Regions from separate parts of the Rhodococcus koreensis genome, predicted to be linked through region 1. Evidence: riboswitches for the same ligand, from Rfam matches in the RefSeq annotation. Region 1 holds a riboswitch; each other region holds the start of a gene.
What was found. Region 1 has a riboswitch for cobalamin ahead of JWS14_RS33865 (ABC transporter substrate-binding protein). Riboswitches for the same ligand answer to the same signal wherever they lie in the genome.
Positions count from the first base shown of each region.

Region 2: another riboswitch for cobalamin. It lies ahead of JWS14_RS23975 (CbtB domain-containing protein); the one in region 1 lies ahead of JWS14_RS33865 (ABC transporter substrate-binding protein).
Region 3: another riboswitch for cobalamin. It lies ahead of JWS14_RS01520 (cobaltochelatase subunit CobN); the one in region 1 lies ahead of JWS14_RS33865 (ABC transporter substrate-binding protein).

Region 1 is NZ_CP070609.1:7,493,107-7,499,442, reverse strand. Features, by position in the region: gene JWS14_RS33870 (FecCD family ABC transporter permease) at 1-661, opposite strand, end outside; gene JWS14_RS33865 (ABC transporter substrate-binding protein) at 658-1,653, opposite strand; cobalamin riboswitch at 1,753-1,893, opposite strand; gene JWS14_RS33860 (MMPL family transporter) at 1,987-4,107, shown strand; gene JWS14_RS33855 (SDR family oxidoreductase) at 4,140-6,134, shown strand; gene JWS14_RS33850 (sucrase ferredoxin) at 6,140-6,336, opposite strand, start outside.
Region 2 is NZ_CP070609.1:5,223,878-5,230,213, forward strand. Features, by position in the region: gene scnC (thiocyanate hydrolase subunit gamma) at 1-98, opposite strand, end outside; gene JWS14_RS51175 (SH3-like domain-containing protein) at 95-394, opposite strand; gene JWS14_RS51180 (SH3-like domain-containing protein) at 391-834, opposite strand; gene JWS14_RS23950 (CbtB domain-containing protein) at 857-1,051, opposite strand; gene JWS14_RS23955 (DsbA family oxidoreductase) at 1,288-1,953, shown strand; gene JWS14_RS23960 (hypothetical protein) at 1,950-2,405, opposite strand; gene JWS14_RS23965 (DUF5996 family protein) at 2,549-3,493, shown strand; gene JWS14_RS23970 (CbtA family protein) at 3,534-4,331, opposite strand; gene JWS14_RS23975 (CbtB domain-containing protein) at 4,322-4,516, opposite strand; cobalamin riboswitch at 4,540-4,672, opposite strand; gene JWS14_RS23980 (antibiotic biosynthesis monooxygenase family protein) at 4,723-5,037, opposite strand; gene JWS14_RS23985 (alpha/beta fold hydrolase) at 5,070-5,825, shown strand; gene JWS14_RS23990 (helix-turn-helix domain-containing protein) at 5,888-6,336, shown strand, end outside.
Region 3 is NZ_CP070609.1:380,364-386,699, forward strand. Features, by position in the region: gene JWS14_RS01520 (cobaltochelatase subunit CobN) at 1-2,164, opposite strand, end outside; cobalamin riboswitch at 2,221-2,363, opposite strand; gene cobG (precorrin-3B synthase) at 2,370-3,503, shown strand; gene JWS14_RS01530 (precorrin-8X methylmutase) at 3,528-4,154, shown strand; gene JWS14_RS01535 (precorrin-2 C(20)-methyltransferase) at 4,151-5,653, shown strand; gene JWS14_RS01540 (hypothetical protein) at 5,628-6,227, opposite strand; gene JWS14_RS01545 (serine hydrolase) at 6,266-6,336, opposite strand, start outside.

The sequences.
Region 1 (6,336 bases):
TCGACCAGCGTGAGTCGCCGAAACCGCCCGCCAGCCAGTGCATCACCGAACTCAGTTGGTGCTCGTCGGCGACGACCAGGATCGAGAAGGTGATGAGGGCGGAGAACACCTGCGCCGACGCGACACCGACGAGAATGACCGCGGTCGGCTGCGGATACCGGCCGCCGATCGCCAGTGACAGGAACAGCGGCACCATGGCGCCCAGGAACGCCGCGGCGGGAATCGTGAACACGCCGCGCGCTCCCACTCCGAGCCCGAGCACCGTCACCACCACCACGCCGAAACCCGCACCCGAGGACACGCCGAGCAGATACGGATCGGCCAGCGGATTACGTGTCACCGCCTGCGCCACGGCTCCTGCCAGGGCGAGCGCCGCCCCGACGACCGCGGCGGTCAGCGCCCGCGGCAACCGGGAGTCCAGCACGATCGATTCCCGGGCCTGCGACCACCAGGGCTCGAACGCACCCGGGGCCACCCGGTGCGCGACGATCGCCCAGACGTCGCCGACCGGGATGCGCACCGAACCGAACGACACGGCGAGGCCAAGGACGAACAGGGTCGTCAGGGCGAGCAGCATCACCAGGCCCGCGAACCCGACGCGCGCCCGGGAGGGGTGCGTGGGCGACGCGTGTGGCGCCGCACGTTCGGCGGTCGTGGTCATCGCGCGCCGACGGCGTCCGGATGCAGCGCCCGCGCGATCGTCTCCACCGACCGCACCAGGCGCGGGCTCTCGAAGAAGTCGTCGAGCGGCACCACCACGAAACGGCCGGCTTTCACTGCGGGCGTCGTCGACATGATCGGGTGCGACTTCAGGAAGTCGATCTTCGCCTGCGCGCTCGTCGTGCCGTAGTCGAGGACGACGATCGCCTCCGGGGCGCGTTCACCGATGATCTCCCACGTGGACTTCGAATACGGCTTCTCCCCCTCCGCGAAGAGGTTGGCCGCACCCGCGTGGTCCGCGATGAGCTGGCCGACACCCACACCGCCGATCGTCAGCGGAACGTCCTCGCCGGAATCGTAGAAGAACGTCGGAACCGGGGCGGTGCCTGCGATCTCGTCCCGCACGGCCTGCAACCCGGACGTCACCCGTTCGCTGACGGCGACTGCCTCGTCCGGGACGCCGAGGATCTCACCGAGCTGCGTGTAATCGCTGCGCAGCAGTCCGATGTCGGGGAAACCCTGCCCGCAGTACTCGGAGAACAGGAAGGTGGGGATGCCCTGTTCGCCGAGGGATTCGCGCGAGCGTCCCTCCTTCTCGTCGAACGCGCTGCGCATGCCGCCGACCACCAGGTCGGGGTCGAGGTCGAGGATCTGTTCCCGGGTCGGGTATTCCTTCGCGAGTTTCGGGATCTTCGCGAAGGCATCCGCGAACTCCGGCAGCGGGGTCGCGTCGCCGTACCCCGTGCCGACGATGCGATCACCGGCCCCCATCTCGATCAGCACCTCGGTGACGTGATCGTTCATGCTGACGATGCGCTGCGGCGGCGCGTCGAACGTCTCCGTTCGCGCGCAGTTGGTGACGGACACCGGCTCGGCGAAGGATTCGGCGGAAGCGGTCTGCCCCACGGACTCCCCGCGCGAACATCCGGCGACCACCAGCGCGGCCACGGCGAGCGTGACCAGAGCGGAACTTCGGAACAACTGACAGTGCATGTAAACCTCATTGCGGCTCAGAGCCACGAATGAGAAGCCGGCAGACGCCCACGTGCAGGCGCGCCTGCGGGACTCCGCTTCGTAGACCACGACGAAAAGGATGTCGCACACCACACGCCGGGTAATCGGGCTCGCCACCGAAATGCTCTGGTGGCCTACCGTTGCGGGTCAGCGCCGGATTCGGACCGGCTTCCCCCGTGCGTGTGACTGCAAGTGCACTGCCGAGTATGCACGATTTGCCGGGACCAGCGTCACACCCCCACCGGCAATCCCTCGATCCGCACTACAGTCGGCAGTCGCAGCCGACCGCCCCCGATCACCCGGAGTTGACGCATGACACGTTGGGCCTCGACCGTTGTTTCACGCAAATGGTGGGTCCTGACCCTCGCCGTGTTCGCCGTTGTGGTGAGCGGCGTGTGGGGCACCGGTGTGTTCGCAAAGCTCAGCTCCGGCGGATTCATCGACCCCGGTAGCGAATCCGCCGAGGTGGCGCGAATCGTCGAGGACAATCTGGGTCCGCAAACGCCGGACATCATCGCCATCTACACCGCACCCGACGGGAAGACCCTCGACGACATCGGCCCCCAGGTCACCGCGAGTCTCGACCGGTTCGCCGCCGAGGTGCCGACGTATTCGGTGACGTCGTACTGGACGGCGGACGCGACGAGGAAGCACCTGATGGTGTCGGAGGACGGCACCAAGGCGTCGGCCGCGATCACCGTCGACCCGGATGCCGGGATCACCGCCGCCACGTTCAACGATCTGCTGCCGAAGCTCGAGGTGGAGGGCGTCGACACCGAGTTCGCGGGCAACTCGGTGGTGGGTGTGGCGTTCAACAACCGGCTGCAGCAGGACCTGGTGCTGGCCGAGGCGATCGCGCTGCCGATCACTCTCGTGTTGCTGGTCTTCATCTTCGGCGGACTGGTCGCCGCCGCCGTTCCGGTGTTCGTCGGGCTGCTCTCGATCTTCAGCGCCCTCGCGACGCTGCGCCTGCTGACCCTGTTCACCGACGTCAGTTCGTTCGCGATCAATGTGGCGTCCCTGCTCGGCCTGGGGCTCGCGATCGACTACGGCCTGTTCATCGTCGGCCGTTTCCGCGAGGAACTGGAGTCCGGCGCCGACGTGGCCGAGGCGACCCGGCGCACCGTCCTGACCGCGGGTCGCACCGTGTTGTTCTCCGGTCTGCTTCTGGTGTGCGCGTTCTCGGGGATGCTGGTGTTTCCGCAGGACGTGATCAAGTCGCTCGGGTTCGGTGCGATGGCCGCGGTCGCGAGTGCGGCGCTGCTGTCCCTCACCGCGGTGCCCGCGCTGCTCGCGATCCTCGGTCACCGCATCAACGCGCTGAGCTGGCGCAAGGACGCGGCGCAGCGCGGTGAGGTGCGCGCCCGCAAGTTCTGGGGCTCCGTCGTCACCTGGGTGATGCGTCGGCCGGTCGCCATCGCGGTCGGAATCGTCGCGGGTCTGATGGTCCTGGCCGCGCCGCTGCTCAGCGCGTCACTCGGCGAGGTCACGTACACGGCGCTGCCCGAGAACGATCCCGCCCGTATCGCCACCGACACCCTCACCACCGAATTTCCCACCACCGGGAACGGCGCCACCCTGATCCTCCGCGGCACCGACGGCACCGCGCCGACCGCCGCCGACGGAGCCGCGGTGGCACAGGCCGCCGGCCAGGTGCCGGGCATCGGCGCCGCCACCGTCGTCGCGTCCAACGGCGAACTGGTGGCGGTGCAGGCCGTCTACTCCGAGGGAGTGACCACCGACGACCAGAGCGCGGCGGTGGACGGTCTCCGCGCCATCTCCGTCCCCGAGGGAACCGAACTGCTCGTCGGCGGCGGCCAGGCGACCGTCGACGACGGCAACGCGGCGATCGTGCACTGGATGCCGGTCATGATCGCGATCATGGTGGGTTCGACGCTGGTCCTGCTGTTCCTGGCGTTCGGCTCGGTGGTGCTGCCGATCAAAGCGGTCGCGATGGCGGGGCTGAGTCTCGCCGCCACGTTCGGGGTGCTCACCTGGATCTTCGAGCTGGGACACGGCGCGGGCCTGCTCGGGGTCAGTCCGGCACCGCTCGAGGCGACGTTCGTGGTCCTCATTCTCGCCGTCGTCTTCGGCCTGTCCACCGACTACGAGGTGTTCCTGATGTCGCGCATGGTCGAGGCGCACGAGGCGGGCGCGACGACGGAGGAAGCGGTGCGTTTCGGCACCGAGCGCACCGGCCGGATCGTGACGGCCGCCGCGCTGCTGCTCGTGGTGGTGACCGGGGCGTTCACGATCTCCGGTCTGTCGATCATGCGGTTCCTCGGCGTGGGCATGATCGTCGCGCTGCTCGTCGACGCGACGGTGGTCCGGATGCTCCTCGTTCCGTCCCTGGTGAAGCTGATGGGCGAGGCCAACTGGTGGGCTCCGGCCTGGATGAAAAAGGTGCACGCCAAGGTGGGTCTCGGCCACTAGTACATCATCTTACTTTGGAGTAAGTTCGGGGCATGGCCACCTACCTCGTCACCGGCGGTACCGGATTCCTGGGTCGGCACGTGCTGCCCCTGATCCTCGACCGCGATGCATCAGCCGAGATCCACGTCCTCGTCCGGCGCGCGTCCGTCGCGCGGCTGGAGGCACTCGTCGACAGCATGCCCGGCGGCGAACGCGTGCATCCCCTGATCGGTGACCTGACCGAGCCCGGCCTCGGACTCGGGTCCGTGCCCACGGCCGACCACGTCCTGCACCTCGGCGCGATCTACGACCTCACGGCCGGCGACGAGCAGGCCGCCACGAACGTCGACGGCACCCGTTCTGTCATCGCGCTGGCCCGGGAACTGGATGCGACTCTCCACCACGTCTCCTCCATCGCCGTCGCGGGAGATCACGAGGGGCCGTTCAGGGAAACCGATTTCGATCTCGGCCAGAGCTTCCCCACCCCGTATCACCGCACCAAGTTCGAGGCCGAGAAACTGGTCCGCAACGCCGAGGGCCTGCGCACACGCATCTACCGCCCCGCCGCGGTGGTCGGCAGTTCGGTCACCGGCGAGATGGACAAGATCGACGGCCCGTACTACCTCTTCCCCGCCATCGCGGCGCTCGCGAAACTCCCCGCCGCGCTGCCCGTGGCCGTCCCGCGGATCGGCGCGACCAACGTCGTGCCCGTCGACTACGTCGCCGCGGCCGTCGTGGAACTGATGACGGCGCCGGGACGGGACGGCCAGACGTTCCACCTCGTCAATCCGCGCCCCCAGCCGGTCCGGGAGATCTACGCCGCGCTCGCCGAGGCGGCAGGCGCACCGCACCCCGCGATCGGACTGCCCGGCGAACTCGTCCGCCCGTTCCTCACCCCCACCCCCGACTCCGCCCTCGACGCGGGCCGCAAGGCCGTGCTCGGCGCACTCGGCATCCCGCCGGCGCTCGTCGAGAACCTGACCCTGCCCACGGTGTTCGACGACCGCGACACCCGGGAGGCGCTGCGCGGCACCGGCATCGAGGTGCCGCCTTTCGCCTCGTACGCCGGCACGCTGTGGTCGTACTGGCGCGAGAACCTCGACCCCGACCGGGCGCGCAGGCCCCACCCCGCCGGACCGCTCGTGGGCAGGCATGTCGTGATCACCGGGGCGTCGTCCGGGATCGGCCGGAGTTCCGCGATCGCGACGGCCCGTAAGGGCGCGAAGGTCATCCTGCTCGCCCGACGCACCGCGGAACTCGACGCCGTCGTCGCGGAGATCCGCGCGGCGGGCGGCGAGGCCTACGGCTACCCCTGCGACATCACCGACGACGAGTCGGTCGAACACACCGTCAAAGCCGTTCTCGCCGAACATGATCACGTCGACATGCTCGTCAACAACGCGGGTCGTTCGATTCGCCGGGGGCTGTACCACTCGACGGACCGGTTCCACGATTTCGAACGGACCATGGCCGTCAACTACTTCGGCGCGGTCCGACTCGTTCTCGCCTTCCTCCCGCAGATGCGCGAGCGGCGGTTCGGCCACATCGTCAACATCAGCAGCGCCGGGGTCCAGGGCGCGACCCCGCGGTTCGCCGCCTACGTCGCCAGCAAATCGGCCCTCGACGGATTCACCGACGTCGCGGCATCCGAAACCCTCTCGGACGGAATCACGTTCACCACCATCCACATGCCGCTGGTCGAGACGCCGATGATCGCGCCCACCGGCCGGTACAACATCGGGCCGATCACGTCCCCGGAGAAGGCGGCCGCCATGGTCGTTCGTGCGCTGATCGAACGCCCCAAACGCATCGACGTCCCGACCGGCACGCTCGGTGAACTCGGCCACGTCTTCGCACCGGCGGTCAAGGACCGCGTGATGCACCAGATGTATCGCATGTTCCCCGATTCACCGGCCGCGAAGGGAACGAGCACGGACGACGCGACGCCGGCCCCTCGGCGCACGCCGGAACCCCGGCACCACACGTCGTCGGTGCTCGGCCGCGCCGCCCGGAAGGTCGGAAGGCTGGTGCCCGGCACCCACTGGTGACCGCCTCAGGGGGTGAGGGCGCGAACTCCGGTGGCAATGACGGGCCGCACCGGCTTCGGCGCCGCCCCGCAACTCGCCGGCCGCGGCGGCAGTTCCCACTCCTCGAGGTCGACGACCCAGCGACGCCCGTCGCGATGGGTGACAACCGAATTCGCGTCCACCGTCAGCTCGTCGGCGGTGGCGTCCACCAGATCGCGGACGG
Region 2 (6,336 bases), 2.3 Mb from region 1:
TCGATGGACAGTTCCCGGATGGCGGTTTCCAGGATCTCGAATTCGCTGACCTCCTCCGAGGCCTGGATCGGGGCGTGATCGTCGTGCGAATGCGTCATGTGTCGGCCTCTCCTGCCGGCTCGAGCCAGCGCTCGGAGCACTCGGTTTCCAAGGTGTCGATCTCGTATCCGGTGTAGCGGGGCCAGAGGTCGGTCTGCTGGAAGCGGACGACGTAGAACGGCTCGGTCCGGCCGTCGTCGACGCGTCCCCACGCCTCGTCCTCGGGGATCACCCACGCCGGGCGGTGTTCGACGACGACGCCGGTGTGCCCGCGGATGAATGCCTGCGTGCGGGTGTGGAACATCGACGTCGCATCCTTGACGGTGACGCGGTCGCCGATCTCGAACTTCGTCATGACCGGCCTCCCGCCGTAGGTCCGCCGGCGGTCCGGGCCCGCACTTCGTCGATCTTGGCGGAGAGTTCGTCCGGCGTGATCAGGCCCTTGTTGATGAGTGTCTTGGCAGCCACCGTGATCCACCGCGCGTAGTACGGCAATCCGAAGTAGAGCGTGGCACCCAGGTCGTTCTCGGCGCGACGGCGTTCCTCCGAGTTCCACACGCCCCGCCAGCCGAGGCATTCGCACGTGACGTACGTGCTCATCTCCCAGTCCTCTTCGACCTTCTCCTCGTACGCGACGGGAAGGGCGGGCTGGCCGCCGACGTCGTGCAGCACGTGCCGCAGCGCGTCGAACGCGGAATTGGGGAGGTAGTACGGCGAATCCATCTCTTCGTGATGGAGGGGGCCGTACCCCGCCACTCTGTTCGCCTGTGCTTCGAATTCTGCTGGAGAGTTCATCGCGCGCTCCGTAGGGGTGGACCTAGTGACAGGGGACTCCCAGGAGATGGCGTCCGTCGTGCATCAATTCGTGCAGGTACATGCCACTTCGGGAGATCGCACCCTGGTCGAAGCCGACCAGGTAGAGGGTGAGAAGTGAGAGCAGGACGACTCCGACGGCGATCAGCACGATTCCGACTGATTCGACGGACTTGCTCGGTGAAGAGACGTAAACCATGGCTACTCCTGGAGGAGTTCGGGTTCCGCAACCATCGGCCGTCGATTGTCCGGGCATCGCGACGAGCGCCCCTCGTTCAGCGGCACGATCGATACGACGTTACTCTCGCCGTGTCGACACCCTCACCGTACCGTTCGGTCGAATTCGGCGGGCGTAAATACACCACGGCGAGCCAAGACATCCTCTGAGCGGAACGAGCCGGAACAGAATCCGGCACCGATCTGTTCCACTGAACTGTGACGACACAGCAGAAGCACGACGGCGACATCGAGATCGAGATCTGGTCCGACGTGGCCTGCCCCTGGTGCTACATCGGCAAGCGCCGTTTCCTGTCGGCCCTCGACGAGTTCGAGGGGCGCGACCGGGTCAACGTGACGTGGCGGTCGTACCAGCTGTCCCCGGACACCCCGGTCGGGGAGCGGCGCACCGAACTCGACGCCCTGGTGGAGAGCAAGGGGCTGTCGGCGGAGCAGGTCCGTCAGATGTTCGGGCACGTCGCGCAGACGGCGGCCGACGAGGGTCTGCGACTGGACTTCGACACGGTCGTCGCCGCCAACACCTTCGACGCGCACCGGCTGATCCACCTCGCGGGCGACAGGCGAGATGCCGTGGTGGAGGGACTGTTCCGCGCCCACTTCGGTGAGGGCGCCGTGATCGACGACCGCGAGGTGCTCGTCGACATCGCGGCGCGGGCCGGGCTCGACGCCGACACGGTGCGCGCCGAACTCGATTCCGATGCCGGTGCGGACGCGGTCCGGGCCGATCTCGACACCGCTCGTGCGTTGCAGGTGTCGGGGGTGCCGTTCTTCGTCGCCAACCGCCGGGTCGCGGTATCCGGTGCGCAGCCGAAGGACGTGTTCCTGCAGCTCCTGACGCAGGCGAGCGCGGCGCCGGTCACCTAGCAGCGGGCGAAGTACCGGTTGGCGTCAGCCCGGAACATGAGTGCCAGTGCGGCGATCACCGCCGCGAGGTGCGTGAGCCGGGCGAGCGCGATCACCGCGACGTCGAGCGTCAGACCGGAGACGGCGGACATCGGGTCATCGCACGCCGTCATCCAGGCGATCGGCTCCGCCACGAGCGACGTGACGCCGAAGGCGCCGAGGCTGATCGCGAGGACACCCCGCGCCCACGCCCTGCCGCTGCGGAACCGGGTCATGACGAACAGCACCGCGGCGTAGACGAGAACACGGACCGCGAGTTGTCCGGCGAGCCCGGCGACGTCGGCGTCCGGATTCTCCAGTGCGGTGGACGCGTGTGCAATCGCCTCCACCACGCCGGCGAACAGGGCGAGCCCGAGCAGCCAGAACGCGTGTTCGACCGTCTGCGGGGCCGGTGGTGCGGTGCGAGTGGTCATGTCCCCAATGCTGGTATCGGTGACATCGCGGGCACATCACCCCGGGGAGTGGCGGCCACCCCTACTCGGGTATCGGTGCGGCACCTTGCCATCACTCCGGACGGGGAGCACATTGAAAAGCACGTCGTCGGCAGGGAGGCACTGTGCGCGAGCAGACACGATCCGGAGATGCATGGCCGGCGTTGAAGGTGGACGAGTGGACGCCGACGAGGGACACCCTGCACATGTGGACGCAGATCGTCGGGAAGATCCGCCTGGCCCACGCACCGCTGATCAACCACTGGTGGCAGGTGCCGCTGTACGTGAGCCCCCGCGGTCTCACCACGTCGACCGTCCCGTACGGCACCGAGTGTTTCGACATCGAATTCGACTTCGTCGACCATCGGCTGGTGATCCGCACGAGCGCGGGCGGAACCGGAACGGTTGCGCTCGAACCGAAGTCGGTGGCCGATTTCTATGCGGAGACGATGGACACGCTGGCCGAACTGGGCGTGACGACGACCATCCTGGCCAGGCCCAACGAGGTGGAGACGGCTGTTCCGTTCGCAGAGGACACGCAGCACTGCTCGTACGACGGTGAGTCGGTGCACCGGTTCTGGCGGCAGCTCGTGCAGGCGGATCGTGTGCTGCACGAGTTCCGTGCCCACTTCATCGGGAAGGTCAGTCCCGTGCACTTCTTCTGGGGTGCGCTCGACCTGGCCTGTACCCGGTTCTCCGGTCGAAGCGCGCCCACTCATCCTGGGGGAGCGCCGAACTGCGGCGACTGGGTGATGGTCGAGGGCTACTCACACGAGCTGAGCAGCTGTGGATTCTGGCCCGGCGGTGGCGTCGAGGGCGCGTTCTACGCGTACGCCTATCCGGAACCGGACGGCTTCGCCGACTACCCGGTCGGGCCGGACGGCGCGTTCTACAGCGCGGAGTTCCGGCAGTTCCTGCTGCCGTACGAGACCGTCCGCACCGCGGACGACCCCGATGCGGCTCTGCTGAAGTTCCTGCACAGCACGTACGATGCGGCCGCCGATCGGGGTGGCTGGGACCGGGCCGCCCTGGAGACGGACCCGGCCCGTTGGGACACCCATCCCATGTGAGTGGCACGGTGTGCTCCAGCACACCGTGCCACTCACATGGTCAGGCAGAGGCGTTCGCCGACGCGGGCGCCGTGGCCCGGGTGGCACGCTCCGTGAGGAACGCGAACACGAGTCCGAGAACCAGCCACAGCGTGGCCTGCGTCGCGAGGGACGACAGCCGGAACTGCCACAGCAGCACCGCGGGGAAGTCGTCACCCACTTCGTTGATCGTGGGCAGCACGAGGTATCCGATGGTCGCCACCACGAGGAACGCGACAACCGGCGCCGCGATCCGCACCGACAGGAACTCCTGTGCGGCGACGGCCTTCGCCGCGAAGACGGACGCCACCACGGCGAGCAGGCCCAGCGCGACTGCGGCAAGCCACAACCACGTGCGCTGGTTGATCGTGTCGGGATCGCCGACGGCCGGCGGGTTGGCGGGGTACTTGAAGAACGGCACGGCCTCGATCGCCAGCCAGCCGAGCGCGGCCAGCGACATGCCGAAGACCGGACCCGACAGCGTGGTCAGCCGTCGCGCGTAGTGGAGGACGACGGCGAAGATCGCTCCGAGAGCCAGTCCGGCGAGGGACGTGGCGAGGAACAGTCCGAAGCGCTGCCCGTCGCGGCTGACGAGGGCTTCCTCCTCGTCGTGCGAGTGCCCGGCAGGCTCGTCCGCCTGGGTGGCGTCGTGTGAGTGGCCTTCGGGTTCGGCGGCGCTGTGCGATTCCTCGATCGCGATGGCCGCGTCGATGTGCGACTCACCGAGAACGAACGCGACGCCACCGGCCAGGATGCCTGCGATCAGGCCGGCCAGCAGACCGCGGATGAGGAGTTTCGTGAAGGAATCGGTCAGTGGCATGGCAGACCCAGGAGGTGGCGGCCGTCGTGCATCAATTCATGCATGTACATGCCACTGCGCGAGATCGCGCCCTGGTCGAATCCCACGAGGTAGAGAGCGAGCATCGCGAACAGAACGATCGCGAAAGAGATGACGGCGAGACGGGTCGTGTCGACCGACGAGCCGGGTGCGTAGGCGAGTGCCATAGTTCCTCCTGGGATTTCGCGTCCCCTAGGTCCAGGCGATGGCCGCAGTATCTGGCTGTCGAGGTGGTTCCCGTGAAGGACTACTCCGATTTACAGTGGCGCGACCGCTCCGGGATTGCACCGGATTCCTGCCGAACCATCGCATTGTCCTGCGAACTTTTGCACCCGGCGGGCCGTCGTGTCAATCCTCGGCCCGCCCCCGCCGCTCAGCTCTTGTTCGCCGCCGCGACGTCGAGTACGACCTCGAACTCCAGCAGCGACGCCCCGGACGCCACCGGCTTCTTCCGCTCACCCGCATGTGCTTCCCGGGCCGGACCGTCGCGCCACGCCGCGAATGCCTCTTCGCTCTCCCACTGCGTGACGACGAAGTAGCGGTTCTCGCCCTGCACCGGACGCAGGAGCTGGAAGCCGAGGAAGCCGGGAGAGTTCTCCACGGCGTGCGCGCGCGCCGCGAAGCGCTTCTCGAGTTCGGGCCCCGCACCCTCGGGGATTTCGATTGCGTTGATCTTCACCACTGCCATGCGGGCGAGATTACTCCGCTAGCGTCGGAGTGGTGGCGGGTGAGAGTGCGTTGCACGACGAGGGTGGGACGGGACAGCCGATTCTGCTGCTGCACGGACTGATGGGCAGTGCCCGGACGTGGGGACGGCACGTGCCGTGGCTGCGCGAGCACGGCCACGTCTTCACGTTTGACGCCGCAGGCCACGGCAGGCCCGCGCCGTCGCGGTTGACGACGGAAGCATTCGTAGCAGATCTGTCCGCGGCTCTCGCGGCCTTCACCGAGCCGTGGGTGGTGATCGGCCATTCGATGGGCGCCCTGCACGCCTGGTGCCTGGCGGCCGAGCACCCGGACAAGGTGTCGGCGCTCGTCCTCGAAGACATGGCCCCCGACTTCCGTGGCCGCACCGCCGACGACTGGGCGGCGATGATCTCGAACTGGCCGCAGCCGTTCGCGACCCGGGAGGATCTGTTCGAGTTCTTCGGTCCGGTTGCCGGACAGTACTTCCTGGAGTCGTTCGAGAAGCGCGCCGACGGCTGGTACCTGCACGGCGACGTCGACACGTTCCGCGACATCTCGGCGGAGTGGGGCGACCGGCACTTCTGGGACCAGTGGGCGTCGATCACCGTTCCGGCCCTGCTGATCGAGGGGGAGTTCACCATCACCCCGGACGGTCAGATGCGGACCATGGCGGAGCGGCATCCCGGCGCCGAGTACGTCCGCATCGCGCAGGCCGGGCACCTCGTCCACGACGACCAGCCGGAGCAGTACCGGAAAGTGGTCGAGGAATTCCTCGACGAACTCGGCTGAGAGCCACCTCGTCCGCTGCTCAGGACATTGTGTGTTCGTTTTTTTCGTTTTATGGTTGAGGTATGGCCGCTCTGATGAACCACACGGTGTTGCCGCCGGGCGCCGACGATCGGGACCTTCTCACCGCGTTGAAGTTTGTTCTCGCTGGTCAGGGCGATGTGACGATCTCGACCCCGGAGGGTTCGGCGCGGTTGCCGGACAGTGTCCGCGGGTTGCTCGTCGACGCGGTCACGGCTCTGGATCGGGGGCAGGCGGTGACGGTGGAGCCGCACCGGACGGTGCTGACGACGCAGGAGGCCGCCGAACTGCTGGGCATTACCCGGCCGACGTTGGTGCGGTTGCTGGAGGCCGGGAAGATTCCGTACTCGTCGCCGGGCCGGCATCGGCGGGTGGAGTTGGCGGATGTGCTGGCCTTCCGACAACACGAGCGTGCGCGACGCGGTCAGGTGTTCGAGGAGATGGCGCACGAGGAAACCCCGGACCCCGGCGACGCCGCTGACGGCTTCGTCTC
Region 3 (6,336 bases), 7.1 Mb from region 1:
CACGGGTGCGGGATTCGTCGCCGTCCTCGCTGAGGCCGAGAGCCTCACGGAGTCCGGGGACGTTCTGCTCGCCGCCCCACATCTGCCGGGCGCGCAGCATGGCGAGCACCAGTTCGACCTCGGCGTCGTCTCGGGGCGCCGCACCGAGCACGTGGAGCCCGTCCCGGATCTGGACGTCCTTGATCTCGCACAGCCAGCCGTCGACGTGCAGCAGCATGTCGTCGAACACGTCCTCGTCGGGACGTTCCTCGAGTCCGAGGTCGTGGTCCATCTTGGCGGCACGCATCAGCGTCCAGATCTGCTGGCGAATGGCGGGCAGCTTCGACGGGTCGAGTGCGGAGATGTTCGAGTGCTCGTCGAGGAGTTGCTCGAGCCGCGAGATGTCGCCGTAACTCTCGGCGCGGGCCATCGGCGGGATCAGGTGATCGACGAGGGTCGCGTGGGCGCGGCGCTTGGCCTGCGTGCCCTCCCCCGGGTCGTTGACGAGGAACGGGTAGATCAGGGGCAGGTCGCCGAGCGCGGCGTCGGTGCCGCACGAGGCGGACATGCCGAGTGTCTTGCCGGGCAGCCACTCGAGGTTTCCGTGCTTGCCGAGATGGACGACGGCGTCGGCGCCGAAACCGCCGGCCGCGGCGTCCGCCGCGATCCACCGGTACGCGGCGAGGTAGTGGTGGCTCGGCGGCAGGTCCGGGTCGTGGTAGATCGCGACCGGCTTCTCCCCGAATCCGCGGGGCGGCTGCACCATCAGGACGAGGTTTCCGAACTGCATTGCGGCGATGACGATTTCGCCGGCGGGATCCTGCGATCGGTCGACGTACAGTTCGCCGGGCGCGGGTCCCCAGTGTTCCTCGACGCCCTCGCGCAGTTCCGCGGGCAGCGCCGAGAACCACTCGCGGTAGCGGGCGGCGGAGATCCGGATCGGGTTCCCCTCCAGCTGCTCCGCGGTCAGCCAGTCCGGGTCCTGGCCGCCTGCGGCGATGAGGGCATGGATCAGCGCATCGCCGTCCTGGGCCGCGAGGCCGGGCACGGAGTCCGGCCCGTCCGCGGGGCCCAGGTCGTAGCCGGCGGCCCGCATCTCGGTGAGCAACCTGATCGCGCTGGCCGGGGTGTCGAGACCGACGGCGTTGCCGATGCGGGCGTGCTTCGTCGGGTACGCCGACAGCATCAGGGCGATCCGGCGTTCGGGTGCGGGGATGTGCCGGAGCCGGGCGTGCCGGACGGCGATGCCCGCCACCCGGGAGGCGCGCTCGGCGTCGGGAACGTAGGTGGACAGGCCGTCGGCGTCGATCTCCTTGAACGAGAACGGCACCGTGATCAGTCGGCCGTCGAACTCGGGGACCGCGACCTGGGTGGCCACGTCGAGGGGGGACAGTCCGTCGTCGTTGGACTCCCACGACTCCCGGCTGCTGGTCAGGCAGAGCCCCTGCAGGATCGGCACGTCCAGCGCGGCCAGCGCGGCGACGTCCCATGCCTCGTCGTCGCCGCCGGCCGACGCGCCCGCCGGCTTGGTGCCGCCGGCGGCGAGCACGGTGACCACCATCGCGTCCGCTCGGCGCAGCGTCGTCAGCAACTCCGGTTCGGCGGTGCGCAGCGACGCGCAGAAGATCGGCAGCGGAGTGCCGCCCGCCGCGTCGACGGCCTCGCACAGGGCCTCGATGTAGCGGGTGTTCCCGGCCAGGTGCTGGGCGCGGTAGTAGAGAACGGCGATCGTGGGGCGGTCCGCGTCGGCGTCGGGGGCGAACGGCGCGACACCCCAGCTCGGCAGGTGGACCGGCGCCTCGAAACCGTGACCGGTCAGCAGCACGGTGTCCGACAGGAAGTGGTGCAGTTGGGCGAGGTTGTCGGCGCCGCCCTCGGCGAGATAGTTGTGCGCCTCCGCCGAGACACCGGCCGCGACCGTCGAGCACTCCATCAACTCGGCGTCCGGGGCGTGCTCGCCGCCGAGGACCACCACGGGCAGTCCGCTGGCCAGGACCGCGTCGAGTCCCTCTTCCCATGCCCGCTTGCCGCCGAGGATGCGCACCACGACCAGGTCGGCGCCGTCGAGCAGTCCCGGCAGATCCTCCTCGACCAGCAGCCGTGCCGGGTTGGCCCAGCGGTAGTCCGCCCCGCTGGCGCGTGCGCTGAGCAGGTCGGTGTCGGAGGTGGAGAGCAGCAGGATCACGTGTGGAGCCTTCCTGGGGGTGTCGCGCCCCGTGGCGGTGGTTCTGTGCGGAACCGGAGGTCGGAGGACGGCAGGCGAGGGTCTGGCTCGCCCACCGGTTTCGGCGAGCTCACAGTGGCGCGACCGCACCGGATTCGCACCGGCTTCCTCTCCTGCTGTCGCAAGTGCTGGTGATGCTACCCGGGGCCGGACGTAACCTGGGACCATGGTCGACTACCGCTCCCGCCCCGATGCATGCCCCGGCGCGCTGCAGGTCCATCAGGCGGCCGACGGTGCGCTCGCCCGGGTGCGCCTCCCCGGCGGTGTGCTGACCTCCGCCCAGCTGCAGACACTCGCGGAATCGGCGCGCGACCTCGGCAACGGCGAGATCGAATTGACGTCCCGCGGCAATGCACAACTGCGGGCGGTCCGCGATCCGCTGGAGTTCGCCGGGCGCCTCGCCGACGCGGGCCTGCTGCCCTCGGAAACGCACGAGCGGGTCCGGAACATTCTCGTCTCGCCGCTGACCGGCCGGATCGGGGGTCTGACGGACCTGCGCGATCTGATCGGTGTACTGGACCGGACGTTGTGCGCCGACCCCACGTTGGCGGACCTGCCCGGCCGCACCCTGTTCACCCTCGACGACGGCCGGGGCGACGTCTCGGCGCTCGGCGGCGATTTCGGGGTCCACGCTGTCGGTGGGTCGGAGGTCGCGCTGATCCTCGCCGGTCGCGACAGCGGCGTCCGGATCCCGACAGCGGACGCGGTGTCGATGCTCGTCGATGCCGCCCGCGTCTTCCTGGAGCTGCGCGAACGGCACTGGCGGCTGTCCGAGATCGCCGACGGGGTCGAACGGACGCTGTCGGCACTGACGCTGGCACCGACCGCCGACCCGCTTGGCGGGTTCGACGAGCACCGGCCGCCGATCGGGTGGCTCGACCAGCCGGACGGCAACGTGACCCTCGGCGGCGGTCTCGCATTCGGGGTCCTCGACGCCCGGCTGGCGGAATTCCTCGCCGCGGTCGAGAAGCCGGTAGTCGTCACGCCGTGGAAAACGGTGCTGCTGTGCGATCTGGACGAGTGGTCCGCCGAGCAGGTGGTCCGGGTCCTCGCCCCGATAGGCCTGATCTTCGACGAGAACTCGCCGTGGCTGAAGGTCAGCGCCTGCACCGGGCAACCCGGGTGCGAGAAGGCGCTAGCCGATGTGCGGACCGATGCGCGGGACGCCGTCGCGAGCGGCGAACTCCCGGTGGAGGGCCGACAGCACTGGTCGGGCTGCGAGCGGTGCTGCGGCCGCCCCAAGGGCGAGGTCGCCGACGTCGTCGCCACCAAGACGGGTTACCGGGTGGAGGAGCGGTGAACCCGGAGCCTCTATCGTGAGCGGATGATCGAGTACATCCGAGACGGCGCGGAGATCTACCGCCAGTCCTTCGCCACGATCCGCGCCGAGGCGGATCTCAGTGCCTTTCCCGAGGACGTCTCACAGGCCGTGGTCCGCATGATCCACGCGAGCGGTCAGGTCGATCTCGTGGACGACGTCGCGTTCACCCCCGGCGTCGTGAAGGCCGCCCGCGCGGCGCTGGCGGACGGCGCCCCGATCCTGTGCGACGCGCAGATGGTCGCCGCCGGCGTGACCCGCAAGCGTCTCCCGGCGGACAACGAGGTGATCTGCACCCTGCGCGACCCCCGGGTTCCGGTGCTGGCGGAGCAGATCGGGAACACCCGCTCGGCGGCCGCGCTCGAATTGTGGGGCAGCAAACTGGAGGGGGCCGTCGTCGCGATCGGCAACGCCCCGACCGCCCTGTTCTACCTGTTGGACATGATCGAATCCGGTGCACCCCGGCCCGCCGCGATCGTGGGCGGCCCGGTCGGGTTCATCGGCGCGGCGGAGTCGAAGGAAGCGTTGATCGAGCACCCGAGCGGACTCGACTATCTGGTGGTCCGCGGCCGCCGCGGTGGCAGTGCCATCACGGCTGCGGCGCTGAATGCGATTGCGAGCGAAGTCGAATGAGTTCCAACGAGCAGTCGACCGGCAAGCTGTGGGGCGTCGGCATCGGACCGGGCGACCCGGAACTGGTGACGGTCAAGGCTGCGCGGGTCATCGCCGAGGCCGACGTAGTGGCGTTCCACAGCGCCAGGCACGGCAAGAGCATCTCCCGCGCGGTCGCGGCGCCGTACCTGCGTGAGGGCCAGATCGAGGAGCACCTCGTCTACCCGGTCACCACCGAGACCGTCGACCACCCGGGCGGATACCAGGGGGCGATGGACGAGTTCTACGAGGAAGCGTCGCAGCGGCTCGCCGCGCACCTCGACGCCGGCCGTACGGTGGCGCTCCTCGCGGCGGGCGACCCGCTCTTCTACAGCTCGTACATGCACATGCACAAGCGGCTGGCGCAGCGCTTCGAGGCGGAGGTGATTCCCGGGGTGACGTCGATCAGCGCCGCCTCGGCCGCGCTGGCGATGCCGCTCGTCGAGGGCGAGGAAATCCTCACCGTCCTGCCCGGCACCCTGCCGCGCGGCGAGCTGACGCGGCGCCTGCGGGAGACCGACGCCGCCGCCATCCTGAAACTCGGACGCACCTACCCGGCGGTGCGGCAGGCGTTGAAGGACTCCGGTCGCATCGACGAGACGTGGTACGTCGAGCGGGCCAGCACGACACGGCAGAAGATCGACCACGCGGACGACGTGTCGGACAGCGACGTCCCCTACTTCTCGATCGCCATCGTGCCCAGCCCGTCGAACGCCCGCCGCGACGATGCGCCTCCGCAGGGCGAACTCGTCGTCGTCGGGCTCGGCCCCGGCGATCAGGCCTGGACCACCCCGGAAGTGCAGCACGAACTGTCGCTGGCCACCGACCTCGTCGGATACGGGCCGTACATCGACCGGGTCCCCGAACGTCCGGGACAGCGCCGTCACTCCAGCGACAACCGGGTCGAGGCCGAACGGGCCGCGATGGCGCTCGACCTCGCCAAGAACGGGGCCCGCGTCGCCGTCGTGTCCTCGGGCGACCCGGGTGTGTTCGCGATGGCCGCCGCGGTGCTGGAAGTGGCCGCCGAGGAACAGTGGCGGGGCGTCCCCGTCCGCGTGCTGCCCGGCATGACTGCCGCGAACGCCGTGGCGAGCCGGGTCGGCGCACCCCTCGGCCACGACTACGCCGTGCTGTCCCTGTCCGATCGACTCAAGCCGTGGGACGTTGTGGCGCAGCGTATCTCGGCGGTCGCGAGCGCCGACATGGCCTTCGCCGTCTACAACCCGGCGTCGAAGTCACGGACCTGGCAAGTCGCCGCGATGCGTGACCTCGTTCTCGAGCACCGCTCCCCCGACACCCCGGTGATCATCGGCCGCGACGTGGCCGGCGCGCAGGAGTCGGTGCGGGTCGTGCGGCTCGCCGACCTCGACCCGGCCGAGATCGACATGCGGTGCCTGCTCATTGTGGGCTCCTCCATGACGACCGTCGTCGAGAACGAACACGGGACGAGGGTCTTCACGCCCCGGCGCTATCCGGGTTGAGTGGATCGAGCTCCACCAGGATTCCGCTCTCCCGGATCCAGGGACCGTCCCGCGGCGCCACCATCTCGACCCAGCCCGTTCCCGCGAACGGCCCCGACACAGGTGGCGGCGCGGGAACCAGACCCGTGCGGAGGCCGGCCTTTCCGTCGGGAACCTCGCTCAGCGTGTAGGTGCCTGCGGAGCGGTACCGCCCGTCGGGATCGGCGTGACGCGTGTGCGTGATCAACTGCCGGCGCCGGATTGATCCCGTCACTCGTGCGGACTCGGGGAGCAGCGCGGCGAAATCCGCCTCGAAGTAACCACGGAGGTGGACCGGACCGCGCAGCTCGTCGGCCGATTTCACGAATGCGGTGAACCCGGCGCCACGAAACAACATCGAACGCACCGGCCTGTCGTCGAGATTCTCGATCTCTCCCGTCACGTCCGATCCGAAGTCCGGCAAGTCGCCCGGACCGGTATCGGTATCTCCGCGCGGGTAGAACCTCAGCGCGTACTCCGCGACATCTCCGACCACGGGAAACGCGCACTGGCCATCCATGATCAGGTCCTCGGGAACGACGATTCTCAGTGCCATGTCCTTGCTGTTCCCGATCGAAAGTGTTTTCACACCGATCAGGCGACGCGGCCGGAGCGGAGTTCGGTCACCGCGATCCGGGCGACGTGCCCGATCGCGGCATCGACCA